DNA from 3 places in the Photobacterium sp. DNB23_23_1 genome. Region 2 is predicted to be linked to each of the others. Evidence: riboswitches for the same ligand, from Rfam matches in the RefSeq annotation. Region 2 holds a riboswitch; each other region holds the start of a gene.
What was found. Region 2 has a riboswitch for lysine ahead of ACVA53_RS07650 (Na+/H+ antiporter NhaC family protein). Riboswitches for the same ligand answer to the same signal wherever they lie in the genome.

Region 1: linked by a shared signal. The riboswitch ahead of ACVA53_RS19945 (Na+/H+ antiporter NhaC family protein) and the one ahead of ACVA53_RS07650 (Na+/H+ antiporter NhaC family protein) in region 2 are both predicted to bind lysine.
Region 3: linked by a shared signal. The riboswitch ahead of lysC (lysine-sensitive aspartokinase 3) and the one ahead of ACVA53_RS07650 (Na+/H+ antiporter NhaC family protein) in region 2 are both predicted to bind lysine.

Annotation. Positions count from the first base shown of each region.
Region 1 covers NZ_JBNNXT010000040.1:10,362-20,481, reverse strand. The annotation lists gene ACVA53_RS19970 (patatin-like phospholipase family protein) at 1-572, opposite strand, end outside; gene ACVA53_RS19965 (helix-turn-helix transcriptional regulator) at 1,060-1,254, shown strand; gene ACVA53_RS19960 (fibrobacter succinogenes major paralogous domain-containing protein) at 1,377-2,051, shown strand; gene ACVA53_RS19955 (acetamidase/formamidase family protein) at 2,299-3,504, shown strand; gene ACVA53_RS19950 (saccharopine dehydrogenase) at 3,936-5,000, opposite strand; gene ACVA53_RS19945 (Na+/H+ antiporter NhaC family protein) at 5,043-6,539, opposite strand; lysine riboswitch at 6,695-6,871, opposite strand; gene cspE (transcription antiterminator/RNA stability regulator CspE) at 7,277-7,486, opposite strand; gene ACVA53_RS19935 (ROK family protein) at 7,765-8,670, opposite strand; gene ACVA53_RS19930 (DUF2264 domain-containing protein) at 8,745-10,120, opposite strand, start outside.
Region 2 covers NZ_JBNNXT010000008.1:125,084-135,203, reverse strand. The annotation lists gene fadD (long-chain-fatty-acid--CoA ligase FadD) at 1-1,258, shown strand, start outside; gene rnd (ribonuclease D) at 1,588-2,712, shown strand; gene minE (cell division topological specificity factor MinE) at 2,798-3,061, opposite strand; gene minD (septum site-determining protein MinD) at 3,068-3,880, opposite strand; gene minC (septum site-determining protein MinC) at 3,902-4,564, opposite strand; gene ACVA53_RS07665 (YcgL domain-containing protein) at 4,786-5,070, shown strand; gene ACVA53_RS07660 (lytic murein transglycosylase) at 5,074-6,042, shown strand; gene ACVA53_RS07655 (H-NS family histone-like protein) at 6,324-6,719, opposite strand; lysine riboswitch at 7,090-7,273, shown strand; gene ACVA53_RS07650 (Na+/H+ antiporter NhaC family protein) at 7,373-8,968, shown strand; gene ACVA53_RS07645 (thymidine kinase) at 9,151-9,729, shown strand; gene hisIE (bifunctional phosphoribosyl-AMP cyclohydrolase/phosphoribosyl-ATP diphosphatase HisIE) at 9,798-10,120, opposite strand, start outside.
Region 3 covers NZ_JBNNXT010000009.1:4,156-14,275, reverse strand. The annotation lists gene uvrA (excinuclease ABC subunit UvrA) at 1-2,126, shown strand, start outside; gene ACVA53_RS07875 (PglL family O-oligosaccharyltransferase) at 2,226-3,971, shown strand; gene ACVA53_RS07870 (pyridoxal-phosphate-dependent aminotransferase family protein) at 4,052-5,170, opposite strand; lysine riboswitch at 5,425-5,611, shown strand; gene lysC (lysine-sensitive aspartokinase 3) at 5,720-7,102, shown strand; gene metH (methionine synthase) at 7,211-10,120, opposite strand, start outside.

The DNA of each region.
Region 1 (10,120 bases), on a different contig from region 2:
ACCAATATATTGCCCTGATTCTGCACAGGTATAAATGCACCCGGGATCGTTGATGAGGTTTGCACAGCATGCCCCGGATTCCCAGAACGAATCATGATTGTCTCTTGGGTGGTTAGATTCGTTGCTGTTACAGCGACAGGAATCGGCATGGCCGCAAGATCATCGTACTCGACTTGAGAGTTAATCCATTCTGATAGTCTCTTACCGTTGACTAAACCTTTTGTAGAAACAACAAAGTCAGCAATTTCCGACATTCCAACCTCATCGATGGTTGTTTTCATCTCCGCTAGGGTCATTCCTGATGCATATAGCGTTGCAGCGATTGAACCTGCGGATGTGCCGCTAACTACATCAGGTCTTATCCCCTCTTCTTCGAGTGCTTTAAGTACCCCGAGATGCATGAACCCACGTACACCACCACCGCCAAAAGCAACCCCTAGCTCATGTTCGCCGCGCTCCATTGCTGTAGACGCATTAAGGTCTTCATAAACATTTGGAGAAGAACAAGCCATTAAGCTGGCTGCTGTTACGGATAATATCAGGCTCTTTAACCTCAATTTTTTAACACCCATGAATTATAGAACACACTCTAGTGACGTTTTATCTAACGATAAGCCCCATAGCTGATAAGCCATTTCTTTATCTACCGCGCATCGTCTAGTTTATTTTCACCAACAGGGCCTAAGCTATTAGCACGCTTTGTCGGGCCATATAGCTTTATAGTTGGTAGGTTTTGATCTGTTGCACACATCACCTCTGGTCATGCCCCTCACTCTGCAGATTGAGCAATAATACGAGACATGATTGACCACATTACCTTGTTAAGCGTACTTGCATTATCCATCAACAAATTGGGGCGTGAAGCGCCAAGGTGACAAACATGCACCTCGACTTGTTTACCCGCAGATTCAATGCGTCGCTGCAACTCAAAGCCAGCTCCGCTGTTCGTGGGAGTATCTTTAAGTGGATTTAACTATATCTCTCACAAAGTTGTATAAATAGGCGAATTAGTCTCTAAAAAATGCCTATTTGTACCAATTTGATTATTGAAGCAAAAAATTGAAGGGCGATGCAGGTATCTCAGCAAGGAGAGCATTTGGTATCGGGAACGAAATCGCCAAATCGATTGAGTACCTATCACTTAACCATAGCAAGAACGTAACAATTGATGAGCTAGCTTCTTTGGTCGGTATGAGCCGTACAGTTTTCCATCGCAAGTTCAAACAAGCAACTCGAAATGCACTACTGATATAAATAGGCACTTTTTTAAGAGTATCTCGCCTAGTTTAGATACAGGGTGATAGATATAGTAATCTCACAACGTCAACGAAGGGTCACTTGTCGTGAAAAAGCTCATTTTATCTATAGGAGTCAGTATGGTTCTTGCTGCTACAACCTCAGCTAATGACACCAACAAAACGCTATACCAACTGGAAGATACTGATACTGTGCAGGACACGGAAGGTAATATCTATCGAACCGTGACGATAGGTGATCAGGTTTGGTTAGCAGAAGGATTAAGAAGCACCAAATTCCAAGATGGCTCTGATGTCAGATCAGGCGCAATACCAAAAGATGATGAAGATAACTTGTTGAAGTATGGACGACTCTACAACTGGTATGACGTTGCAGATGACAGAAACCTTTGCCCAGAAGGCTGGCGAGTCGCTACCGATGAAGATTGGAAGACGCTTGAGCGAACTATTGGTATGACCGAAGAAGAGCTTCACCAAGAAGGTTGGAGAGGTGGTGACCAAGATCTTGGCTTGCAACTTAAAGAAGCACAATCTGATGGCCCATTTAAGAAAGTGGATCAATCACTAGTCAACAAACACAACTTTTTCGCAAGACCAGCAGGTGTTATATGGAACGGCTGGTATATCACTGAGGGAGCTTACACCGAGTTTTGGACAGCAAGCAGTGCTTCCGAAAACAAGGGGATTATTCGCACTTTAGCCTATTCTTGGTGGAATGCACACAAGGGTGAAATTCGCCGCGCTACTAGCTCTAAGGACTATATGTTTTCAGTAAGGTGTGTTCGAGATAATTAACTCACATTTGTCCAGAGCTGTTTGGTGTCGTTCTACTTTTATGAGGTCGCTTGGCCAGTCTTGTCTATCATCATATTTGTGCAAAATATACATACAGGTGCACTTGTGTTTGTTTTGCACCAATATGGTGACTGGAATAGCCAAATAACCCTACAAAACGCCCGGATACTCCAAGGTAGCATCAAATAAACACTGGCACAGTAATTGCTTTATGGTATTTAAAGGTTAAAAATATCATGGAGATACAATGAAAAAACTCTCAAGCTTAGCACTTCTAGTTGCCTCGTTTTCTGCAAGTGCAGTGGTCATGGATGGTGTTGAGATTCTGCAGCCACTTTACGATGAACCTACATTTATTGAGTCTGGAAAATACGCGCAAAGCTTATATATTCCGTCCACTTTAGACACAATCATGTGGGGATATCTTCCCAATAAATTAACACAGCCTGTCGCTACAATAGATTCAGGGAGTACCGTTGTTTTTGATACTGTCTCGCACGAAGGTTTATTAGAAGACCAAGGAAGAGATCCACTTAAATACTTTGGTGCTCATGGCTATTCAACGGAATATGTACTTGAAGATGCAGTTCAGATTACGGGGTCTGACCTTGAACATGATTTCTACAAAGATGGGCCACACATTGTCACAGGCCCGGTTAAAATTAAAGGTGCGAAACCTGGTGATGTTCTGAAGGTAGACATTGTTAAGCTAGAACCAAGAGTTCCATATGGTGTGATTTCAAACAGACACGGAAAAGGAGCCCTAGTCGGTGAGTATCCTAAGAGAAAACCACAACCAAACCCTAGCGCCGAGCACCCTGAACGCTTTGGTAACGTTTCTATTCTTTCACCTATCTTCAAGGAGGACGATAAATATTTCGGTAAGCTCAAGTCTGGAGATAAGAATATTGTCTTTCCGCTAAATCCGTTTATGGGAATTATGGGTGTGGCACCTGATAAAGAGTTTCCTATCCATTCCGTTGCTCCTCAGTATTTTGGTGGGAACCTGGACGTTAAAGACCTAGTGGAAGGAACTACGGCCTACTACCGGGTAAATGTAGATGGCGCTATGTTCTATACGGGTGACAGTCACTTTACGCAAGGTGATGGTGAGGTAGCACTAACCGCATTAGAAGCCTCAGTTCGAGCAACATTTAAGCTGACAATTCTGAGAGAAGGCTCTGATGCAATACCGGGTGCATTTATTGATACTCCAGTTGGTGAAACCGCAGAGTTCTGGATTCCTGTCGGCCTTGATGAAGACTTAAACATCGCTATGCAAAACGCTACTCGTGAATCAATTAGATTCTTGGTTAACCACTATGGGATTAGTGAAGAGATTGCCCTTGCTTACTTGAGTGCCAATACTGATTTTGCAGTATCACAAGTAGTCGACAAGACAAAAGGTATTCATGCGAAAATTCGCAAAGCTGACTTTGCCGAGTTCGAATAGCGTTAACACATATAACCCCTCTGCCCCCCTTTCATGGGGGCGAATCAAAGCTCTAGACTAGCCGTTTAATCGTTAATCTTGGGGACAACAGAGTTGATGTCAGGTGTCATAGCTTACTCACTTTGGTCGCTAAAGTTTTGCCTCAACCAGACACAGCATTGTGACTAACTTTGTCGTCTGTTAGTGACTTATACCAACCTACATAAATATTTGATCAGTCTTGCAAGTTAAAATCGCTGTTCTCTGCGTTAGATATTTTGTAATTAGAGCCACTAGTTACTGCAAAATCTGCCTTGATAACAACGATTTTTCCAGTGCAAATACCTGATCAACTACTTATCCAGATTGGTATTACTCACCGTTAAATAAAAAGGGATCTAACAAACTTAGATCCCCTATCATTTCTCAGCCTAGGCGAGTCGCCCCGGTTATTACTTTAGAATGTTCTGTGCCGTTACGTAGAAATCACGTGCTCGCCCCCACACACCGTTTGGATCTTCACCCTGACATAACGTCAGCAAATGAGGTAGAAGCTGGCCGGCGAAATCTTCACTGCTTTCTTTTGGCAATACGGTCGGTAGGTGATCCACCGCCTGTACATACACACCGCTAACATCCGACTTAATAATTGGCTTAGACAGCTTAGTGCATTGGTTATAAATACGAATTGGGTTATCCGGGTTATTCGGATCGCAGCTGACATCACTGACCATGCTCAGGCGTGGATTCTCACCTAGGCTCTCCTTGGTAATGAACGGAGGAGTGCCTTCAGCAAGGTAAGCACAGTTAACCAAGATGTCGTAGTCATTGATGGCAGTGAACGGGCCGCCTGCTTTGGTTTCTTCGATATCCCAACCGTCGGCGTCGATACCCAGCTCAGCAAACAAATCCAAAGCACCACGGCCACAACGACCGTACTGACCGATAACCAATACTTTAGGCTTTTCAGCTAAGGTCGCAACCTGCTCACCCAACACCGCTAAATAATGCTCACGATCTGGATAGCTGCCCACTGCTCCGAACGCATCTTTACAGTGTAAATGGTGGATAAAACCGGACAACCCCATCGCCGCACCAACATAACCCGCCCAGTAACCGAAGGCACAAACGCGCTTGCCTAGCTCGTCTTGCAGAAACTCCAAATCAAGGATCTGACCACCACCAGCATTGAATCGTGATAGGATCTGTACCGCTTCATCCTGCCCCTTGAAGGCGTGGGCAAAATAAATGTGCTGATGCTTGAGTGCAAAATCGGCTTCTGCCAATTCCTTCAAACCAAGGATATAGGCGTGATCCGGCGCTTCAGTCCAACTATGCGCATCTGTCAGTTCACAGCCGACGTCGACATAGGCTTGGTTGGGAAAAATACGTGTTGTGCTGCGTTCCACAATCACTTTCGCACCAGTATCAATCAGTAATTTGGCTCCTGTTGGTGTCAGCGCTGTTCTGTGTTCACCGACTTTAACTTCATCTCTCAGCCAAAATAATGTATTCATTTTCAATCCTTTATAAACAATATGTTTTTAAGCCGTCACTTCTTAAACGGTAACAGGGCTTACTGAAGCCTGACGACGCACCATCAATACAATCAGAGCGATTTGCATTAATGCCGCCACTAAAATGGTGTACGGGCTACGGGTGATCTCAGCGACCATAAAACCAATACTGGCGGTCACCCCGGTTAATATGGCGTACGGGAACTGGGTACGGACATGGGAAACATGATCACACCCGGTAGACATCGAGCTCAAAATGGTCGTGTCTGAAATCGGTGAAGAATGATCGCCCAACATACCGCCACTCAGCGCTGCGCCAATACAAATCAGCGGATCAGCACCGAGCGCACTGGCAACCGGTACGGCAATTGGGATCAAAATGGCAAAAGTGCCCCACGACGATCCTGTCGCAACCGAGATAAAACTACCGATAACGAAGATCATCGCTGGCAGCAAAAATACCGGCAGGCGGTCATTCATTACCTGGCTGATATAATCCCCAGTCCCCAGAGACTTACAGATATCACCCAAGGTCCATGCCAATAGCAAGATAATCAAAATTAGCATGATCCGCTGCATTCCCGACACAAAAGTGTTGAAGGCTGTCGAAGCGGTCATAGTTTTGGTGTAGGCGTAGTAAGCAATTGCCGTTATCGAGGCAATCAAATAGCTGGTTCCCAGTGATGTACGGATCACCGGACCATTGATTGTGCCATGCAGATGGTAATTGTAAGTAAATAGGGCAATCAGTGAGCCAAACAACACCGTCAGAGGCAAGACTATCAGTGAAATTCGGCCAGATTTAGCCAGTTGCGTTTGATCTGATGACGGCTCACTCACTTCTGCCTGCTGACGAGCTTGGTGTTCCGCTTCAGCCATCGGGCCCCAATCTTTTTTCAGCACCGCATACACAGGCACACTAAACAGTGTCAGCAACGCATAGAGTTGGTAAGGGATAACTTGGAGGAAAGTAGTAAAACCATCGACTTGCTGACCCATATTATCAAACGCATTTTCAATCAACCCCTGCGAATAGACCCCCCAGCTGATAATCGGGATCAGCACACAGACCGGTGATGAGGTCGAGTCGATAATGAACGCCAGTTTTTCTTTGCTCAATTTGAGCTTCTGGTAGATTGGCGCGAACATCGGGCCAAGGATCAACGAGTTTCCCGAATCAGTAAAAAAGATACCGATCCCAGTTGCCCAAGTGGCTAGCTGGGCTTTCAATGGCGATGACACATAGCGAGTAGCCATGGACGAAAACGCCGCCATACCGCCACTTTGTTCAACCAGATAGATAAAGCCCGAAATGATAGTAATAACAATAATGATCTGTGCGTTGCTACCCGAGGCTAGCTGAATAAATGGCCCTTCAGACAGGAACATCAACGCTGTATCGACTGGATGACCCTTGGTTAAGATCAGCATGCCGCTGATCACTGCAACCCCAAGGGCTAAAACAACATGCCGAGTGGTAAAGGCGAGTATCAATGCCAGCACCGCGGGTACGATGGACAACAATCCGTAATCAGCCATTCGTAGACTTCTCCTAAAAAACAAAAAGGTATATACCCAAGCGACTTCAAGCAGCCTGGAGTGACTTGAGTATTTAAGAGGGGGGAGTATAGAAACGCGCGAGCAGACAAAGGCTGTACGAAATAGGTAGACGAACTTACCTGTTCGATGACAAAAATTGCGGTAGCTCCCCATCCAGACAGGGTCTGGATGACAGTGCTGTTCCTATTAAGAACAACCCCAGCAGCATGGCTGACGACCGGTACTGCTTCGGCATTGGCTCCTTTCATTTAGCTTCTCTGGCTGTCGACCTTCACTAAACTACTGTTAGGCAATGCGCCTCTACTAACGAGTAAGACTGAATAACTTCTCACTCTATATTGAATAAAACACAAATCTGGCCAAACCAAACTGAATTGGCCACGTAACGTGACAAAGATCACGAAAATTATTTCTTAAAACATTAATTTAACATTATCAATCACTGGAAAAGCATTGAACTGCAGGGGAAACAACCAGAGTGCTCACCCTTTCCCCTACCCCAGTCATTTCACATAAAAGTAGACCGAGTATCGAGATGTGGTGATTTAAATTGGGTTTGATTACAGAAACAGAGAAGTATTACCGAAAAAGAGTTGGTTGCATATTTACGCAACAAGGGGACATAACAGCAGGTATTGGAGGAAAAATGCAACAGATATGACAGACATAAAAAATGCCGGCCTAAGCCAGCATTTTATCACAAAGTAAGTTTCGGCTTACAGAGCTACAACGTTTGCAGCTTGTGGGCCTTTTTGACCTTGTTCTACGTCAAAAGAAACTTTTTGACCTTCAGCAAGAGTCTTGAAACCTTCAGAAGCGATAGCGCGGAAGTGTACGAATACATCAGCACCGCCGTTTTCTTGAGTGATGAAACCGAAACCTTTCTCTTCGTTGAACCACTTAACGATACCAGTTGACTTAGACATAGACTGCCCCTTATAAATTCATTAATAAACTAATCGCAGTATGCGATATGATTGGTTACTGAATTATTTAATGTTACGTTCAATCTAAGGGAAACAGTGAGATACAGTACGATAACGTAAAAGTAGCTAAAGGTTTAACTTGTACTTGATGTTGCATTGAATAACTCTTTGTTCTAAGAACGAGAGGGATATTAACAGCTGGGCGCTTTATGTACAGCATTATTTTTAAAAAAATGCATTTTTTTTCCTCAGCCAAGATCCATGACGTATAAATAGCGTTAGCTACATTGACTGCCAACCTTCACAGCACCGTATATCCCGCAGTCATCACCCAGCTTAGCGGGTAACACAAGCGTGTTGCACTTACCTCCGAAGACATACTTTGGCAAAACGGTTGGCAAATCTTCAAAAATACGGCTTTGTTTTGATAGTCCCCCACCAACCACTATCATGTCAGGATCAATAAGATTAATGATGCTAGCCAATGCACGGGCTAGCTGGTCGACATAAAGCCGATAAAAACTGGAGCAATCCGCCCGATGGTCAATGTGCTTAAATATGTCAGCAGCAGATAACGCTTCACCATAAGTAGTGGCAAATCGCTTCGCGATGCCAGTCCCGGACAGAAAACTTTCGATACAATGCGCCCTGCCGCAATAGCAAGGGTCGACGTTACCATCTATCTCCAAATCATAACCCGGCAGTGGGTTGTGGCCCCACTCCCCGGTCAACCGATTTGGCCCTCTAACCAGCGTCTGGTTTATAACTAAACCACCCCCGCATCCGGTTCCGAGTACTATACCGAAAACGACTTGTTTACCTTCACCAGCACCATAGCAAGCCTCCCCTAAGGCAAAACAATCAGCATCATTGGCAATATGAACCTGATGACCAAGATGATTTGCCAAATCCTCTTCAAGGTTATGGCCATTGACCACTTGGCAGTTACAGTTTTTCACCACGCCAGATTCACCATCGATGGCGCCCGGCAGACCGATCCCCACCAAGGCTTTATCACCAGCTTCCGTTTTGAACGCCTCGATCACTGCCAAGATTTGCCCAATAAAATTTTCATACGATGATTTATCCGTACTGTATCTTTGCCGGTGAATAACCCTATTTTCGGCATCAAACAAAGCGGCTGATATCTTCGTTCCACCCACATCTAAACCAATCTTGTACATATATCCCCCAATATCCTTTTTATCGGCCTTAACGAAGGCCGGGAAACCTAAACGAATAGACTCAATGAATGCTATTAACTCTTACCCATCTTGTAATAACTCTCCAGGGTATGTTTGCCAGCCGGAAGCTTAGTGAGCAAGAACGGCACGGCACTGCGTGGGAAAGACACATCGGTATGTACTCGGGTGGTGAGGTGGGCTGATTTTTCATGATCGTCCCGGCTCTTGATTATCGAGGTACCATTACAGCCCTGAACACAAAGTTCCGCCCCTATAACCGCCTCTTGCAATCCGCTAGCCCGGAGGACTTTCTCCTCTTGGTACCACTTACCCACCGCAAACCCTGTTTCGGCAAGCCAAACCTCTCGCTCAAATTCGAAACTGTGGCGACGGCTAAATCCCTCTTCCCCATCAACGGATATGACAGTAAGTACCTTGACCTCACCAGATTGCCAGTAAATGGATAGCTCGTCAGAAGAGACAGTAACCTCTAGGTTTTTCTGACGCATCTGCCAGTTGGCGCCCTGATCAAAGCTCAGTGCCAAAATGTTATCGCCGAAGCTAAGCTTTTCGCTATAAAGCAAGGCATTAATATCCATGCCCCCAAAAGTCGAGTAAGCAAACTTATTGTATTTATCGAGCTGAAATAGCGGATGAATATTTGCCCCATAATGAACAATGCTATTGCCATCAATTCGCTGAACCAATGTCTTATTGGCTGGCATGGCAACCACACTGTTGCGGTACGCCAGAGGCTCTTCCCCGCACACCCAGAAATCAGAATCATCAGGCAGCATTAGTGGGAAGAACGCTTTCATCGCCCAATAGGGAGACGTCGGTGAGTTGTATACCTCACACATGTGGAGGTTGGGGTAGTCATATCCTCGACTCAACCGGCCATCGTGAGTAAAAATAGGTTTGTGCTGCCAACTGCGAAGGTGCCGTGCCCACAACCCTTTAATTTGCCCTGGTGTAAACGTGGCTTCCCCAACAACTGAATAGGCCGCCCAGAAGCCACAGCATGCAAAGCGGTAAGTCAGAGATCGCCCTTGCGCTAAGGTATCGCCATTGTCTGCGAACCAATAGCTAAAGGGTTCTGCAAATGCATTGGCTCGCTCGATAAACAGTTCTGCATAAGCCGGATCTTTATGTTCGAACAACGTCGCATAGATAAGGCCGTAGAAATGCATGGCAAAGCCACCATAATGATCAACGGCCTCAATATCACCGTCCCCATACCAGCCATCATCCAGATACCAGTTTTTAATTTTCTCAAGATAATGCTGCTCTAATTTGGTATCAACCAAGTCAGTGCGTCCAACCTTACGTAGCCCTTGTTGGACAAAAATAGTAAAGAACAACCAATTATTATGGGACGTCGGTTTATCTTGAATACTCGCCAGCCACAACGCCAAGTTATCCTGTTGTCGTTCGGTCAGCGGCTCCCAGC
Region 2 (10,120 bases):
CGTTCAGCATGTGGTACTGACCAGTCTGGGTGACCAGCTGTCACGCCCGAAAGGCACATTAGTTAACTTTGTCGTGAAATACATCAAGAAGATGGTACCTAAATACCACCTTCCGCATGCGACTTCGATGCGTATGGCCCTGCGGAAAGGCCGCCGCATGCAATATGTTAAGCCGTTTATGTCTGGCGAAGATACTGCTTTCTTGCAGTACACCGGGGGTACGACGGGCGTAGCCAAAGGCGCGGTCCTAAGCCACCGTAATATGCTGGCCAACGTGATGCAGGCCAAGGGAGCTTATGGTCCGGTTCTGACCGAAGGTCGCGAACTGATTGTGACAGCGCTGCCGCTGTACCATGTTTTTGCCCTGACCGTGAACTGCTTGCTGTTTATCGAAATGGGTGGGCGGAATCTGCTGATCACCAACCCGCGTGATATTCCGACATTTGTTAAAGAGTTGCAGCGTTATCCGTTTACAGCGATCACCGGTGTGAATACTTTGTTCAACGCGTTGGTCAATAATGAAGACTTCCATGAAATTGACTTCAGCCAGCTTCGTCTATCGGTCGGTGGCGGTATGGCGGTACAACGTGCCGTGGCTGAAAAGTGGAAGCAAATCACGGGCAACTACTTGCTAGAAGGCTACGGCCTGACTGAGTGTTCACCATTGGTTGCTGCTTACCCGTATGATTTGACCGACTATAATGGTTCTATCGGTTTGCCGGTACCGTCAACAGACGTCCGTATTGTTGACGACGAAGGCTTGGTACTGGCTAATGACCAGACTGGTGAGCTTCAAGTCCGTGGTCCTCAGGTAATGCAAGGTTACTGGCAGCGCCCAGAAGCGAGCAAAGAAGTACTGACTGAAGACGGTTGGTTATCAACGGGCGATATTGTCCGTTTTGATGATGAAGGCTTCCTGCATATTGTTGACCGCAAAAAAGACATGATTTTGGTGTCAGGCTTTAACGTCTATCCGAATGAAATTGAAGATGTCGTTGCCCTCAACAGTAAAGTGTTGGAAGTGGCAGCGATCGGTGAACCTCATGAGGTTTCAGGTGAGTTGGTCAAGATCTGCGTAGTTAAGCGCGACGCTAGCCTAACTCGCGAAGAGCTGCTTGAGCACTGCCGCGAGCACCTGACAGGTTACAAGGTGCCGAAAATTGTTGAGTTCCGAGATGAGCTTCCAAAAACCAATGTCGGTAAGATCCTCCGCCGAGCATTGCGTGAAGAGTCTGCTCAGCAAAGCCAGAGTGCGTAAGCGCATCGTGAATTAATACAAAGAATGCCGGCCTCAAGCCGGCATTTGATACCAAGCTGAGTAATATTCTGTTCTATCAGCGAGAATTAAAAAGTGCAGATACAAGGCACTTGTTTGCCGGTGTATTCATATCCATCTAAAGCAAGTAACGAAGTAGTTGTGCTTTTTAAACTCGCCCTTTGGGAGTTTCTCTGCCATTCGATAACTTCCCCAAATTGCATTGATGTAGAGTAACTATATCTTCTTCAATTTAGGTTGTTCTCAAACGGCAGAGAGAACTCTGATATGCTCAGCATATTGCTCAGTTTGGTATTTATGGTGAGAATACTGTGAATTTTGAAATAATTACCAACCGCGAACGGTTGGAGACGATCTGCCTCCAGGCGCGCCGCCAGACAGCGGTAATGTTAGATACCGAGTTTGTTAGAACCCGCACACTGTATCCGAAGCTTGGCTTGATCCAGCTGTTTGACGGTGAGTCTTTGGCATTGATCGACCCGTTGGCGATAGATGACTTAGAACCGTTGTGGGACCTGCTGCGTGACCAATCGGTGATCAAGGTACTTCATGCCTGTGGTGAAGATTTGGAAGTCTTCCAATATTACGCCGGCTGCTTACCGGTGCCGATGATTGATACCCAGGTGATGGCCTCATTCCTTGGCTACGGTGTGTCAGCCGGCTTCGGTACCTTGGTTAAGGACTTTCTTGGTGTTGAGCTTGATAAAGGCGAAGCCCGAACTAACTGGCTCGCTCGTCCATTGACCGATCGTCAACTCGATTATGCCGCTGCCGACGTGTACTATTTGCTGCCGCTTTACCAGAAACTGATGCCGCAAGTGGTTGATAAAGGCTGGCAAGAGGCACTGGCGCAGGAGTGTGCTGGTTTGATGCTCAAGCGGGTCAAGACCATAGATCCAGATAAAGCCTACCTTGATATCAAAAACGCTTGGCAGCTAAACCCTAAGCAACTGGCTATTTTGCAAAAAGCGGCCAAGTGGCGTTTATTGGAAGCGCGTAAGCGCGACTTGGCCCTCAATTTCGTGGTCAAAGAGCTGCATCTTTGGAAGCTGGCCCGTTTCGGCATTAAGTCCAAAGCGGTAATGGCCAAAGAAGGTTTCGAGAGCATGGAGATTCAACGCCATGCTAACCGTTTGCTGAAAATGGTTCACGATGTCGATGACATGCCGCAAGAACAGTACCCTGAAAAGCTCAGTAGGCTAGTGGACTTTCCGGGTTACAAGCAGAAAGTTAAGCATATCAAAGATGTGGTGACGGCGGTGGAGGCGGAAACCGGTCTGATGGCTGAGTTCTTAGCATCGAAAAAACAGATCAACCAGTTGATCTCGTGGGCTTGGAAAAAAGACTCACCGGCTGAAAACATGCCGGATATGCTAAAGACATGGCGCAAACCGTTGTTTGAAAAAAAAGTCTTGCCCCTGTTGAAAAAAGATTAAGGGCATAACGAAAGCCGCTTTATAGCAAACAAAAAGCCCCGCATTGTGTGCGGGGCTTTTTAATAGGAGTAAGTCGAGGTTGGTATTACTTTTCTTCGTCAGGTAGGGTAACGTTGAGTTCGAGTACGGAAAGATCTTCTTCTTTCTGATCGAGGTTGACTGTTACCTGCTCAGGGCTGATTTCAACATACTTGCGGATGACGTCCAGGATATCCTGCTTCAACTGCGGTAAATAACTAGGTGCACTTTGATCAGCAGAGCGGCGTTCAGCAACGATAATTTGCAGCCGCTCTTTGGCTAGACTGGCAGTCGTTGTTTTCTTGGGGCGGAAGAATTCTAACAATGCCATCGTGTATTACCCTCCGAATAGGCGTTTTAGGAAGCCTTTCTTCTCTTCCTCAAGGAAGCGGAAGGGACGCTCTTCACCAAGCAATCGAGCAACGGTATCTTCGTAGGCGATACCCGCATCCGATTCTTTGTCAAAAATGACTGGCTCACCTTTGTTTGAGGCGTTCAGTACCGCTTGGCTTTCAGGGATCACTCCGAGTAGAGGGATATGAAGAATTTCTTCGACATCGCCAACACTCAGCATTTCACCTAATGTCACACGAGCTGGGTTATAGCGTGTTAGCAGTAGATGAGTTTTCACTGGGTCTTCGGCTTGCTCGGCACGGCGGGACTTAGAGTCGAGGATACCAAGAATACGGTCTGAGTCACGCACAGAAGAGACTTCTGGGTTGGTGGTGACGATGGCTTCATCTGCAAAGTACAACGCCATCAGTGCGCCGGTCTCGATGCCTGCCGGTGAATCACAGATAATGAAATCAAAACCCATTTCAGTCATATCGTTGAAAACACGTTCGACGCCTTCACGACTCAGCGCGTCTTTGTCACGGGTTTGGGAAGCGGGCAGGACATACAGATTGTCGACACGCTTGTCTTTGATAAGTGCTTGGTTTAGGTTAGCTTCACCATTGATGACGTTGACGAAGTCATATACTACACGACGTTCGCAGCCCATGATGAGGTCAAGATTACGCAGGCCGATATCGAAATCGATCACCGCTGTTTTCTTGCCTGTAAGTGCAAGGCCCGATGCAATAGCTGCACTCGAGGTCGTTTTACCAACGCCACCTTTACCTGAGGTAACAACGATAATTCGTGCCATCTTAAAATTCCTTATTAAACGCTATAAAGCCATTTGCTCTATGTTCAAATTATTTTCAGCCAGCGAGATAACGACATTCTCTCCCCAGAACTCTTCTTGTATTTTGTCGCTTAACCAGTAATTTCCAGCAATGGAAATGAGCTCCGGTTGGCAGTTATGACAGAATATCTTCGCCTCTTTTTGACCGTTGGCCCCGGCGATAGCACGGCCTCGTAGGGTTCCATAAATATGGATACAACCATCAGCAATTATTTCTGCTCCAGGGCTTACATGTCCCAATACTATCAGATCACTATTTTTAGCATAAATTTGCTGCCCTGACCGAACTGGATTCTTAATGATTTTTGTCGGTGTCATCACAGGCTCAGCCGCTTTGGCCTGTTTGGCCGCATTCATGATGGCAAATCCGGCTTGTTTCGCCCGTTCTTGCAGTTCAGGTTGTTTGCAACCACTTATTCCGACAGGGATCATTCCGGCCTTTTTGACCTGGCTTTTTAGTAACGCGAAGTCCAACTTATTTCCGGCTTGGCTGACATCAATGACGATGGGGGCTGCTGAAAAGAAATGGGGAGCCTGCTCAACCTTCTCTTTGAGAAAGTTAACTGCTTGCTGTATGTCGCCGTCCACTAAATGGAGGGCAGAGAGGGTGAATGAGCCTCCCTTGAGTTCTGCAGATTTTGTCATGTTTGCTGATGACTGTCGCTAAATTAGTCGTTCGGGAACGTTATCTCTTGGGTAACTTGCATGTTATATTCCAAACCGTATATCAGCAAGCTATCCTTGCTTTTGCGTTGGAAATTCAGACAACCGTCTCATCAAGTAGGCGATTCACCCTCGACAGGGGAATGATTCGCGTGAATCGTTGTCTGACAAAGAGCGAAATTAACGTACAGGTTACCGACAATATGTTGTGTTCTATTTACAAAAGCCCTAAAAAAGATAATACCTATCTGTATATCAACAATAAAGATGATTTCTCACCAGTACCTGACGCTTTGTTGAAAACATTTGGTACGCCACAATTTGTCATGGTAATTAAGTTAGATGAACGGCATAAGTTGGCACAGGCAGATATCGAAAAAGTGAAAGTGGAACTCAAAGGAAATGGATATTACCTGCAAGTACCGCCACCCGTGCCAAACTTACTGGAGCAATACAAAGCGGATAAAGCCGCCAGCAGCAAAGGATAAACTATGCATAAGCGATTGATATCGGCCTTTGTGGCCTTAGGGTTAGGATTATCGTCGGCAGTTTATGCTGATGAGGGATTTGATGATTATGTCGAAGGACTAAAAGTAGAAGCCCAGGAAAAAGGAATTTCAGAGTCGATTATCAACTCTGCTTTTGAGGGCATTACGTTTGTCGAACGTGCAGTAAAAGCGGATAAAAACCAACCAGAGCGTAAATTGACGCTGGATGAGTATATTCCGCGTGCGGTGCCAGCTTGGAAAGTAAAGCAGGCAAATGAGCTTTATCGTCAGCATAAATCAACGCTGGATAAAATCGGCCAGCAATATGGCGTTCAGCCACGCTTTATTGTTGCCCTGTGGGGGGTGGAAAGTAATTTCGGTCGCCTGATGGGTAATTATAATGTGGTTGAAGCTTTATCAACTATGGCTTATGAAGGTCGTCGTGAAGCGTTTTTTCGCGGGCAGGTCATGGCGGCGCTGGAAATATTGGATGCTGGCCATATTAGTCCAAAAGAGATGAAGGGCTCTTGGGCGGGGGCGATGGGGCAACCTCAGTTTATGCCAACGTCATTTTTGTCTTATGCAGTTGATGGCAATAATGACGGAAAGATTGATATCTGGCAGACAGAGGCTGATGTTTTTGCCTCTGCCGCGAATTATTTAAAAAAAGCGGGCTGGGATGATCAATATACCTGGGGCCGACAAGTTTCATTACCCGCTTCTATCGATGCTTCGTTGATGGGGGTTGAAAAGAGCAAAGCCAAAAGCCTAGTAGACTGGCAACGATTAGGTGTTCGCCGTTTTAATGGCCAGGTACTGCCGAGTGTTGATATTGAAGCATGGCTTATCCAACCGGATGATAAACATGGTCGAGCCTACTTGATCTACGGTAATTACCAATCCTTACTTAAGTGGAACCGTTCGCACTATTTCGCCTTAGCGGTAAGTCATTTAGCCGATCAGATTCGTTAATGTCATAATATGACAAAAAAGTCAGGCTAAAAGGTCTGGCTTTTTATGCTAAAAAGTAAGTAAAGACTCACCAATAACCTGTAATGATGGCGCAATACCAATGGTTTATTATTGACTGTCATATAGTGTTCAAACCAAACGTGTTGTTACTATGCACTTGGTAATACAAGTTTAGCCTTTGAAAATCAAAGGTTTAAATAAAAGGCTTCTGACGTTGAACGGATAATAAAAAACCCGACAAAAGTCGGGTTTTTTTAGATGTTCGCAGATGATTTGAACTATTAGATTTCAAATTCTTCTAGAGACTTACCGTCATCAAGAGCTTTTTTAAGAGCACTTGGTGTACGGCCTTGACCAGTCCAAGTTTTCTCGTCACCGTTTTCATCGATGAAGCGGTATTTAGCTGGACGCTGTGCACGTTTCGCTTTAGGAGCTTTATTTAGAGTTGCTAGAAGCTCTTCTGGGTCAATGCCGTCAGCAAGAAGCATTTCACGGTATTGAGCTAGTTTTTCTGTACGTTCTTTTTCTTTAGCGATTTCTTCAGCTTCAGACTCTTCACGCTCAGTAACAACAGTTTGAAGTTTTTCTAGCGCTTCCTGTAGTTGCTCAAGAGAATATTCACGAGAAAGAGCGCGAAGGCTGCGAAGGTTAAGTAGCGCTTTCATTGCATCAGACATTTTTTATTTCCTGTAGGTCTAAAACTATAAATTAATAATAGCAGTGACAATTCAATAATTGCAATAATAATACTTTTAATACGGCGATGCCAATTAAAAAATGAAGTGTTTATTTATTTTTTTGCAATTTACTGGGTTCATTTCTCATTTGTAATAGATTGTAATGGTCGAGATGAGTAAATATTCTTATCCACAATCAACAGGGACGGTTAAATAATTGCCATCAATTTCATATGCAATGGGTATGAAAAATTGCTTTTAACTGTCTAATTCTTGTTCTTTGCGGCAAGACTATTCACTATTTGTGTCATTTTTTTCACGTTAACTGGTTGCATTTGAATGTCTATTCCGTAGAATTGACCAAACCTAGACTAAGGGTAGAGGTGCATCGTCTATTAGTAGTAAATCGTAGGGTGATACCGATGAGGATTTACGAAAGGAGCCGTTGCCGAAGCAAGCTCGGATTATCAAGCCAACTTGCTGGGGTTGTCACCGAATAGGGATAACACTGCCATAGTATATAATTACATTAACTATGGAGCGCTACTGTGGAGTCGGAAAAGGGCCTTATCCCTTCCTTATGCTCTTCTATACACGACAAGATGTCGTGTTAAACAGTAGATCTCCAACCAGGATCGGTTGTAGTCGAGATCATGAATATTGTAGATTTTTCCCATTCCGCCATGTCATTGTTGCCACCTTTGGTTGCATTGGGTTTGGCAATCCTTACACGACGCGTTTTAGTTTCTTTGGGTGTTGGTGTCCTGTTGGGCGCATTCCTGCTGACTGATTTTTCGGTAGGTGGCACCGCAAACTATATTGGAACCACGGTTAAAGGGCTGTTTATTGATGACGGTGCCATTAACAGCTGGAACATGAGTATTGTCGCCTTCCTTATTTTGCTGGGTATGACCACAGCATTGCTAACACTTTCTGGCGGTACCCGTGCATTTGCTGAATGGGCACAAACTAAAATCAAGAGCAAGCGTGGTGCTAAACTGCTAGCTGCTTTCTTGGGTGTGTTTATTTTTGTTGATGATTACTTCAATAGTTTGGCCGTTGGTTCGATCTCACGTCCAGTGACAGATCGTTTCTATGTTTCCCGCGCTAAGCTGGCCTATATCCTTGACTCAACAGCTGCGCCAATGTGTGTGCTCATGCCTGCTTCTAGCTGGGGTGCCTATATTATCACTTTGATTGGCGGTATTTTGGCATCGCATGGTGTGACGGAATATACTCCGTTGGGTGCATTCGTGCAGCTGGCACCAATGAATTTCTATGCAGTGTTTGCCCTGCTGATGGTATTCGTGGTGGCGTGGTTCCAAATTGATGTTGGCCCGATGAAAAAACACGAGCTAGAAGCCAGTCACTGCCGCGGTTTTGACGAAGGTGATGACGACAGCCGTGCCAAAGATCTGAATGATGAACTTGAAATTGAAGAAAGCAAAAATGGTCGTGTTGCCGATCTTATCATGCCAATCGTGATGCTGATTGTGGCGACTTTCTTCTTTATGATCTTTACGGGTTACCAAGCGCTGGCAGCTGACGGCCTTGCGTTTAATGTATTAGGCGCCTTTGAGAATACCGATGTGGGTATGTCTCTGGTCTACGGTGGCCTTGTGGGTTTTGTTGCTGCGCTTATTCCTGTAATCCGCCAGCGTATCCCGGCGGCTGATGTGTCGTCTACGTTGTGGATCGGTGCTAAGTCTATGTTAGGCGCGATTTTAATCCTGCTGTTTGCGTGGAGCATCGGTTCGGTGATCAGCGATATGGCGACCGGTAAATACCTGTCGACAATGGTGGAAGGGAATATCAGCCCGATGCTGTTGCCTGCTATTCTGTTCTTGCTTGCAGGCCTGATGGCATTCTCAACCGGTACCTCTTGGGGTACGTTCGGCATCATGCTACCAATCGCGGGTGATTTAGCTGCCGCGACGGATATCATGCTAATGCTACCTATGCTAGGCGCAGTATTGGCGGGTTCTGTTTTTGGTGACCACTGTTCGCCTATCTCTGATACGACTATCCTGTCGTCGACAGGTGCCCGTTGTCACCATATTGATCATGTCTCTACTCAGCTACCGTATGCGTTGTCGATGGCAGTAGTATCAACCATTGGCTTCTTGGTACTTGGCTTCACCAGTTCTCTCGCGGTGTCGTTCTTGGCCGCAACCGTAGCCTTTATCTTAGCTTGTGCTGGATTGTCATGGCTATCTCGCCGTCCTCAGGAAGCAACGGCTAACGCTTGATGCTGATCGTTTGAATATGAAAAAGCCTGTATTTTGATGCAGGCTTTTTTATTTCAGTGAGATGTGAGGTTGTCCGCTATCTGGTTACAAAGAAGTTGAGCTTGCTCCTTTCAATCTGAAGGGCTTTTCTGTAGCATCTCGGCTGATTTTTTACGCACCAATCGTATTACTAGGGAAGCTTAATGGCCCAGATGTATTTCTATTACTCGGCAATGAATGCGGGTAAGTCGACAACATTATTACAGTCATCATTTAATTACCGCGAGCGGGGTATGACGCCGGTGATTTTTACCGCGGCGATTGATGACCGTTATGGCAAAGGCATGGTCAGCTCTCGTATTGGTTTGCAAGAAGAAGCTGAGCTTTTTAATGCAAGCGATGATCTTTACGCCCGCCTGCAAGATATGAATGCAACACAAAAAGTTGACTGCGTATTGATTGATGAATGCCAGTTTTTAACCAAAGAGCAGGTTTATCAATTAACGGAAGTCGTCGACAAGTTAAATATACCTGTGCTTTGCTATGGGTTGCGCAGTGATTTTCGTGGTGAATTATTCGCAGGAAGCCGTTATTTACTTGCGTGGGCAGATAAATTGGTTGAATTGAAAACCATCTGCCATTGTGGCCGTAAAGCCAATATGGTAATCCGCCAAGATGCCAGCGGCAAAGCAATTGCTGACGGTGATCAGGTTGAAATTGGTGGTAACGATCGCTATGTATCGGTATGCCGAAAGCACTACAAGGAAGCCCTTGAGCGCTAAATATTGCATTCAATAAAAAGCCCGGCCAATTTTGACCGGGCTTTTTGTTAACCAATTGTCAAGTCGCTCTATTTATGGCGCTCTTGTAACTTGGCCGTGACATCCGACAGCGACATCCCCTGATCTTGCAAAAGCACCAACAGGTGGTAGATCAAATCAGCTGACTCACAGACTAATTCCGCCTTGTCACCCGACGTTGCCGCAAGCGCGACTTCAACGCCTTCTTCACCCACCTTCTGCGAAATCCGCTTGGTCCCACGGGCATACAAACTGGCGGTATAGGACGATTCGGGATCGGCACCTTTACGAGAAGCCAAGACCTGTTCAAGTTGATGAAGGAACACCAGAGCAGGCTGCTCAACCTGTCCTTCTTCAGCGGTATCGCTGTCAA
Region 3 (10,120 bases), on a different contig from region 2:
GCCCAATGACCAACGGCGAGCATGAAGAGATCATTTTCTCCGCCAACTTTGCGTGCCCCCACTGCGGCTATAGCATGCAGGAGCTTGAGCCCCGCCTGTTCTCGTTCAATAACCCTGCGGGAGCCTGTGGCACCTGTGACGGCTTGGGTGTCCAGCAATTCTTCGACCCAGCTCGCGTGGTACAAAATGGCGAACTAAGCCTTTCTGGCGGCGCCATTCGCGGCTGGGACAAACGCAACTTCTATTACTTCCAAATGCTCAAGTCTCTGGCCGAGCATTATGAGTTTGATGTCGAAGCCCCTTATGACAGCCTGCCTAAGAAAGTCCAAAATGTGATTCTAAATGGGTCAGGCAAAACTGAAATCGAATTCAAATACATCAATGACCGCGGTGATATCACGGTAAGACGTCACCCGTTTGAGGGGATCCTCAACAACATGGAGCGCCGCTACCGCGAAACCGAGTCGAACTCGGTCCGTGAGGATCTGATCAAGTTCGTCGCTACCAAACCGTGTAGCAGCTGTAACGGCTCACGCCTACGCCTCGAGGCCCGCAATGTCTTTATTGCCGATACCACGCTGCCAACCATCAGCGAAATGAGTATCAGCGAAGCGATGGATTTCTTCGACCAATTGGCACTGACTGGGCAGAAGGCCAAAATAGCCGAGAAGATACTTAAGGAAATCAATGACAGGCTGAGTTTCTTGGTTAATGTTGGCCTCAACTATCTTAACCTGTCGCGCAGCGCAGAAACCCTGTCGGGCGGTGAAGCCCAGCGTATCCGCCTGGCCAGCCAGATCGGTGCCGGTTTGGTCGGCGTCATGTACGTGTTGGACGAGCCCTCTATCGGACTCCACCAGCGGGACAACGAGCGCTTGCTCAAAACCCTTACCCACCTGCGCGATCTCGGCAATACCGTGATTGTGGTCGAGCACGATGAAGATGCTATCCGTACCGCTGATCATGTGATCGATATTGGCCCGGGTGCCGGTGTCCATGGTGGCAATATTATTGCCGAAGGCAAGCTGGCTGATATCGTCAATAACGATAACTCGCTAACCGGCCAATACCTCAGCGGCAAAAAATGCATAGCGGTACCAGAGCAACGCGTGGTGATGGATCCGGAGCGAACCGTCAAGCTTCTTGGTGCCACCGGCAACAACCTGAAGAATGTTGACGTCGAGATCCCTGTCGGCCTGCTGACTTGTATTACCGGGGTATCAGGTTCAGGCAAATCAACCCTGATCAACGATACTTTCTTCCAAATCGCCCACCACCAGCTCAACGGTGCGACGTCTGGCCAAGCTGCACCATACAGAGAAATCCAAGATCTCGAGCACTTCGACAAGGTGATCGATATCGATCAGAGCCCAATTGGCCGTACCCCACGCTCAAATCCAGCGACCTATACTGGGATCTTTACCCCGATCCGCGAACTGTTTGCCGGTACCCAGGAGTCACGCTCGCGTGGTTACAAACCGGGCCGCTTCAGTTTCAATGTTAAGGGGGGCCGATGCGAGGCGTGTCAAGGCGACGGTGTGATCAAGGTTGAGATGCACTTCCTGCCGGATGTCTACGTGCCGTGTGATGCCTGCAAGGGCAAGCGCTATAACCGCGAAACGCTGGAAGTTCGCTACAAAGGCAAGACCATCGACGAGGTACTAGAGCTTACCGTAGAAGATGCCCGTGAATTTTTTGATGCGGTGCCGGCTATTGCCAGAAAGCTACAGACCCTGATTGATGTCGGCTTATCGTATATTCGCCTAGGACAAGCCGCGACCACCCTGTCGGGCGGTGAAGCACAGCGGGTTAAACTGGCTCGCGAACTATCCAAGCGCGATACCGGCAAGACCTTGTATATTTTGGACGAGCCGACAACCGGCCTGCATTTCCACGATATCCAGCAGTTACTCAATGTCCTGCACCGCCTGCGTGACCACGGTAATACCATTGTGGTGATCGAGCACAACCTCGATGTGGTCAAGACAGCAGACTGGATCATCGACCTCGGACCGGAAGGTGGTAACGGCGGGGGTGAAATTGTTGCAACCGGCACACCTGAGCAAGTGGCACAGATCGCAGGATCGCACACTGCCCGCTTCCTCAAGCCTTTGCTGCCAGAGTGAACGCCAGTACAATAGCACTGGCAACCTAACCAACAACGAAAAACCGGGCTTGCAAGCCCGGTTTTGTTTGATTAAGACAGTGAGACCCAGCGAATCACCATGACAGTGTTATATGTAAAAGGCACCAACCTTGCCGAGAAAGGGATCAGCAAGCCGATGATAAAACCCTTCTTGGTGTCTCTCGGAATCCTGTTCCTGCTGGCAATGCATTACTTCCAGCACAACCCTGGCGGCTCAGGACTCGAGCTCTCATACAATGCCATGAGCTGGATCCCGTTCAGCTTCGCCATTGCCTTCGGTTTGCTGGAAATTTGCCGACAGCGGGTGTGGCGTTACTCGCGACTGACTGTCGTCCTCACCCTCTGCTGTGTCTTACTGACGCTGCCGGTGTTCTCCCCCAATGCTAACATCGGACAAAGCCTGCCGAGGCTACTTGGTTTATGGGCCGGTTTGCTCTTTTTCGTCGGTTTGCAACAGTTTTCCTTCAACCACAAACAACGCCAGCGCATGCTGTGGTTTGTGCTCGCCGCAGTATGGATTCAAGCAATATTCGGCTGGGTACAATTTATGCTGCTGGAGCCAGGCAACCCTATCGGCTATGACACCGTTGCCAACCGTCCTTACGGCATCTTCCAGCAACCCAATGTCATGGCCAGCTTTTTAGCCACCGGTCTGGTACTATCCGGTTATCTACTGGCACGCATTCCTATGTACCGTGGTAGGTGGAGTTGGCAACAGTGTTTCTTGCTACTGACCCCGGTCATTACCCTGCCGCTGCTTGTCGTACTAAGCTCCCGCACCGGTTGGCTCGGCGCCACCATGGGTACTCTGCTACTTATCCCTTACCTGCGCCGCTTTGCCGCCAAGGCACAATGGCGAATGTGGCTACTGATGATAATACTGGGGCTAAGCCTGTCATGGCACATCAACAGTACATCGGGCTGGTCGCCGCAGGAAAACCGCCTGAGCTTGGTCAGTGCCCGTGCGATGCATATTCCTCAAGCCGCCAATATGTTCCTTAACCAACCATTAACCGGTTACGGCTATGGCACGTTTGAAGTCAGCTATATTACCCAAACCGCCCGATGGCATCACGACAACCCAGCCAACCCTTCCGGTATGGCTGGCCTCGATCATCCTCACAACGAACTGGTATTCTGGGCTGCTGAAGGCGGCATTATTCCGCTTCTGGCATTATTGGCAGCCGCTGGGGCGGTGCTGCTCAAAATAAAGAAAGCACGGGAAGGTACCCAACTAGCCTTGATCGGCTTATTTTTCCCAATCGTTCTGCACTCCCAGTTGGAATACCCATTCTATCACTCGCTGATCCACTGGGTGATCTTCGTTATTTTGATTTACTGGGCCGATAACCTGACCGCCAAATACTACAAGAAGAAAATGGAGTATATCCTGTCGATCCGGGCGCTAGTGCTGACAATACCGCTGATCACCACAGGTTTCATGGCGACAACCCTGTACTCTGGCACTCAACTCACTAAGTACGAAACCAACCATCCGGCCAATGTGAATTACCTGCTGCGAGTCAATAACCCTTGGGCATGGCAAAACCGATTCGAATGGGATCTGCATGTCACCCAACTTCACCAGGGTATTGCCAGTAATAATCCAGCGTTGATCCAGGATTACATCGACTGGGCCCAGCAAAAGGCCAAGCAATGGCCACGCATCGCGCTTTATCAAAACCTGATTGCTGCTTATAACCAACTAGGTCAGAAAGAGATGGCCTCCCAAATTATGGATGAAGCCCAATACCTGTATCCAAAATATGCGTTTTTAAAGGAAACGGACTTGTCCGCTCAGACTGCTGAAAATGGGACGCCATAAACCCTATGGGGTGATGTTAAAATGAAAAAAGGGCTACCCGAGGTAGCCCTTTTTACTAATTAAACCGCAATAGCTTAGATTCACTTAAGAGTTGTTTCTAGCGCCCGCAGGCACAATGCCACGTTTTCACTGCGAGCGGCATAGCCCATCAAGCCGATACGCCACGCTTTGCCAGCAAGTGCACCAAGACCTGCACCAATTTCCAAATTATAGCGCTCCAACAACGTTTTCCTCACCTCGGCATCATCAATGCCCTCGGGAATATATACTGCATTGAGCTGTGGCAAGCGATGTGCCTCATCAACCACAAATTTAATCCCTAATGGCTCCAGACCTTCACGTAATTCTAGATGGGCATCTTTATGGCGCTGCCAAGCATTCTCCAAACCTTCATTGTGTAGCAATACCAAGGCTTCATGCAGCGCATATAGGCTGTTCACTGGCGCGGTATGGTGATAGCTTCGCTTGCCTTCACCGCTCCAGTAACCCAGTACCAAGCTCTGATCTAAAAACCAACTCTGGACGGGCGCTTGACGGCTCTGGATCTTATCGATGGCTTTTTCAGAGAACGTTAATGGTGACAAGCCCGGAACACAAGACAGGCACTTTTGACTACCAGAATACACCGCATCAAGTTGCCATTCATCCACCAGCAAAGGGACGCCCCCGAGCGATGTCACGGCATCGACAATTGTCAGGCAGTTATGCTCACGGGCCAACTTGGCAATAGCTTCCGCATCGCTCAGCGCACCAGTTGAGGTTTCGGCATGAACAAAGGCCACGATTTTGGCATCTGGATGGCTCTCGAGCGCCAAGGCAACCAAGGTCGGGTCTACCGGCTCGCCCCAGTTGTTATCCACCATCACCGCCACGCCACCGCAGCGCTCGACATTCTCGCGCATCCGATCGCCAAACACGCCATTGCGACAGACAATCACTTTATCACCCGGTTCAACCAAGTTAACAAAGCAGGCTTCCATACCGGCGCTCCCTGGCGCAGAAACCGCAATCGTGAAGGTGTTTTGAGTCTGGAAAGCGTATTGCAGTAACTGTTTGAGTTCATCCATCATGCCGATGAATAGTGGGTCTAGGTGGCCAATCGTCGGGCGGCTAAGGGCCTGCAGCACCTGCGGGTAAATATCCGATGGACCGGGTCCCATGAGGGTACGCTGTGGTGGGTAAAAGCTACCAATCGTCATTCTTATTTTCCTCCCTGGCGGTAAGAGTGGCATTTGCCTCGTTATTGTAAGGTACTGATTGACTATATCAGTATTAGACTAATTATGCTTATCTCAAATCATTTCCCCCTTCCGGTATATAGAGCCCTCCCTATTTGTGACAATTTCTTGCAAATTTTATGCATATTTTATTCTTACCCAATTGACAACCGACTAGGAAATCCGGTTCAATATAGATCGTTTTTTGTTCATCCTGAGAAAGGCTTTTCTCAGGTGAAGACAGAAGAGGAGCGTTACCCAGGTATCTAGATTGCGGGGCCCCACCCCAAAGCAGTCTTGAGAGGGGGAGTAACGCCGAGATACAACATGACAGGGGGCATGGTGTATCGGCTACGAAGGTTGAATCCTTCTGGCTGTCATCTATTCATCGTGGTAATGAATAGATGGGGAGCTTCTGGTTGTTGTACCGGTTTACATCTTACCTTTTTGCTCTCCTGACTTATTGTCGGGATTACCATCCCGATCCCCCTGTTAATTGCGTTTATACTCTTTAATTCTGGGAGACTCGTTGTGAGCTTTGTTGAAAATAACTTTACTATTCCTCCACCGATAACCGTAGCGAAATTTGGCGGTACTAGCGTAGCCGATCATGCCGCCATGAGCCGAAGTGCCACGATCATCAAGGATAACCCTGCTGCCAAAGTAGTGTTGATCAGTGCCTGCTCCGGTGTTACCAACCTGTTAGTTGAACTTGCAAATGGAATTGCCAATAACGAACAGCGATCCCAGCGGCTACAGCAATTGAAATCGATACACCAAAACATTATCGACAAACTGGCTCACCCTGAAGCCGTTGCTGACCACATAGAACAATTAATCAATACTGTGGCAAACCTTGCAGAGCAGGCTATTGACGCGCCTTCAACTAAGCTGACCGATCAGCTGGTTGCCCATGGCGAGTTGTTGTCGACCCACCTGTTCAGCCAGATTCTCAACGAAATGGGGGCTTCAGCCCTGCGTTTCGATATCCGTTCAGTTATGCGCACTGACGGCCAGCATGGTAAAGCCGTTCCGGATATTGATGCTATCCATCAGCTTGCCGATGAACAGCTTCAGCCACTGCTAGCTAGCGATACGATTATCGTATCCCAAGGCTTCATTGGCTCTGACAGTGATGGGCAAACGACGACTTTAGGCCGCGGCGGTAGTGATTACAGTGCCGCTTTAGTCGCCGAAGCTATCAGCGCGGGCACTCTGGAAATCTGGACCGATGTACCGGGTATGTACTCCACAGATCCGCGTATCACTGCTAATGCCAAGCCAATCAGCGAGATAAGCTTTAGCGAAGCCTCTGAAATGGCTAATTTCGGGGCAAAAATTCTCCATCCGTCGACCCTGTTGCCAGCAGTCCGCCAGCAGATCCCTGTCTTTATCGGTTCATCAAAAGCACCGGAACAAGGTGGTACCTGGATCCGCCAACAGGTCAGCGAACCACCAAAATTCAGAGCTTTGGCACTGCGCTGTAATCAAACCATGGTGACGCTAACGAGCCTGAATATGTTCCAAGCCTATGGGTTCCTTTCAGAGGTCTTCCGTATTTTGGCCGAACACAAAATCTCGGTCGACTTGATCACCACATCAGAAGTCAGTGTGTCACTGACTCTGGATCAAACCGATACCGGCGGGGGCGCACCTAGCCTACCTGCCGCAGCGATGGAGCAACTGAGCCAGCTATGCCGGGTAGAGGTTGAACAAGATCTTTGCCTAGTCGCACTGATCGGGAACGATCTCGGTGATGCACCGGGTGCCGCAACCCAGGTCTTCAGTCGCCTAGAGCAATACAGTCCACGGATGATCTGCTTTGGTGCCAGCACCCACAACCTGTGCTTCTTGGTCAAAACCGAAGAATCACGCGAAGTGGTCAAGGTATTGCACCACGGTCTGTTCGAGTAATATCAAGCTGAATTCAGCCGATAGATACAAAATAAGAAAAGGCGCTCACTGAGCGCCTTTTTTATCTGTGCTGATTAACTTCAAACTCGGCAGAACTATAAGCAACAGCTAGTTATTCAAGTTCGGACCCAGCCATTTTTCAGCCTCGATAAGATCCCAGCCTTTACGATCGGCATAGCTGTCACGTTGATCATTCTGGATCTGGGCAATCGCAAAGTAGCGAGAGTCTGGGTGGGAGAAATACCAACCCGATACCGACGCACCCGGCCACATGGCATAGCTGGTTGTCAGTGACATATCGATCGTCTCTTCTACCTTCAGCAACTCCCACAAGCTGCCCTTTTCCGTATGCTCCGGACAGGCTGGATAACCCGGTGCAGGGCGGATCCCTTGGTATTTCTCACGGATCAGATCGTCATTGGACAAATCCTCCTCCGGCGAATAACCCCAAATATCCTTACGCACCTGCTCGTGAAGGTACTCGGCAAACGCTTCGGCCAAGCGATCAGCAATCGCTTGGATCATAATGGCATTGTAATCATCCCCTGCCGCCTTATAAGCATCGGCCAGGTCACGCTCACCAATCCCCCCCGTTACCGCAAAGGCACCGATCCAATCCGCTTTCCCGCTCTCTTTTGGCGCGATGTAATCAGACAGGCAATAATTGAAACCTTTCGGTTTCTCCGTTTGCTGACGCAAGTTATGCAGTACCTTGGCAACCTCAGTGCGAGACTCGTCAGTATAGACCTCGATATCATCGCCTACACTGTTGGCCGGGAACATGGCACACATACCACGGGCTTCCAGCAAGCCTTCCTGCTCAACGCGGTCGAGTAAGTCATTAGCATCTTTAAACAAACGGCGGGCTTCCTCACCCACTTCCTCATGATCAAGGATGGCCGGATATTTACCCATCAACGACCAGGTCATGAAGAATGGCGTCCAGTCGATATACTGGCGCAGGATCGCCACATCAAAGTCCTCAAACACTTGAACACCCGATTTACATGGTGCTGGCGGCGTATAGCTCTCCCAGTCAATGGCCACGCGATTTGCCCGCGCCACTTCCAGAGAAACCGGCTTGGTCTTGGGCCGCTTACGGCTGTGCTGATCACGCACCCTGACATAATCGGCATCGAGTTTTTCGACAAAGGCCGGACGCAGCTCATCAGATAGTAACGAAGTACACACCCCAACGGCGCGAGAAGCGTTGTTCACATACACAACCGGATGGCTGTAGTTCTGCTCTATCTTCACTGCCGTATGCGCTTTGGAGGTTGTCGCCCCGCCAATAAGTAAAGGTAACTCAAAGCCTTGTCGTTCCATTTCCTTGGCGACATGTACCATCTCATCAAGTGATGGAGTGATCAGGCCGGATAGGCCAATGATATCGACATTTTCTTCCTTGGCGACCTTGAGGATCTTTTCACACGATACCATCACACCCAGATCGATGATCTCGTAGTTATTACACTGAAGTACAACACCTACAATATTTTTACCAATATCATGAACATCGCCTTTTACCGTTGCCAGCAGGATCTTGCCGTTAGTACTTCCGGCCTGCTTCTCAGCATTGATATATGGCTCGAGGTGGCCAACGGCTTGTTTCATGACACGGGCAGATTTCACCACCTGCGGCAGGAACATCTTGCCTTCACCGAACAAGTCACCAACCACGTTCATACCGTCCATCAACGGTCCTTCAATGACCTCCAACGGCTTGGATGCATTCACCCGCGCTTCTTCGGTGTCTTCGACAATAAACTCGGTGATGCCTTTGACCAACGCATGCTCAAGTCGTTTTTCTACCGGCCAGGTGCGCCATTCCAAGGCAGAGGCATCTTCTTCTTTACCGACGCCTTTATTGGCATATTCAGCAGCAATGTCCAACAAGCGTTCCGTCGAGTCATCACGTCGGTTCAGCACCACATCTTCGACGGCCTCACGCAATTTTTCTGGAACGTTGTCATAGACTTCAAGTTGACCTGCGTTGACGATCCCCATATCCATACCATGCTTGAAGCAGTGATAAAGGAAAACAGCATGGATAGCCTCACGCACATAGTTATTACCACGGAACGAGAAAGAGACATTGGACACGCCACCAGAGATCATCGCATGGGGCAAATCACGCTTGATATCGGCGACAGCTTCAATGAAGTCCACCGCATAGTTATTGTGCTCATCAATACCGGTCGCAACGGCAAAGATATTCGGGTCAAAGATGATATCTTCCGGCGGGAAGCCGACCTCATCAACTAATATCCGGTAGGCATTGGTACAAATTTCCAGCTTGCGCTCTCTGGTATCAGCCTGCCCGACTTCATCAAACGCCATCACAATCACAGCAGCGCCGTAGCGGCGGATCAGCTTGGCCTGCTCAACAAACTTCTCTTTGCCTTCCTTGAGCGAGATAGAGTTAACAATTCCCTTGCCCTGAATGCACTTCAGGCCAGCTTCGATCACTTCCCACTTAGAGGAGTCGACCATGATAGGAACTTTTGATATTTCCGGCTCAGAAGCACATAGGTTGAGGAATCGAACCATGCACGCCTCAGCATCCAGCATCCCTTCATCCATGTTGATATCGATGATCTGAGCGCCGTTTTCGACCTGCTGACGGGCGACATCCAGCGCCTCGTCATACAACTCTTCTTTGATCAGGCGTTTGAATCTTGCCGAGCCGGTAACATTAGTTCGCTCTCCAACATTAACAAACAAGGTATCCTTCTCGATGATCAAAGGTTCAAGGCCAGATAGTCGGCAACTAACCGATAATTCTGGTAATGCGCGAGGGCTCACCTTTGCCACAGCTTCGGCCATCTGGCGGATATGCTCCGGCGTGGTACCACAACATCCTCCGACCAAATTAAGGAAGCCACTCTGCGCCCACTCTTTAATATGCTCGGCCATCTCTTCCGGGGACAAATCATATTCGCCAAACGCGTTTGGTAGGCCGGCATTCGGATGGGCAGATACCGCACATTCGGAGATGCGTGACAGTTCTTCAACATA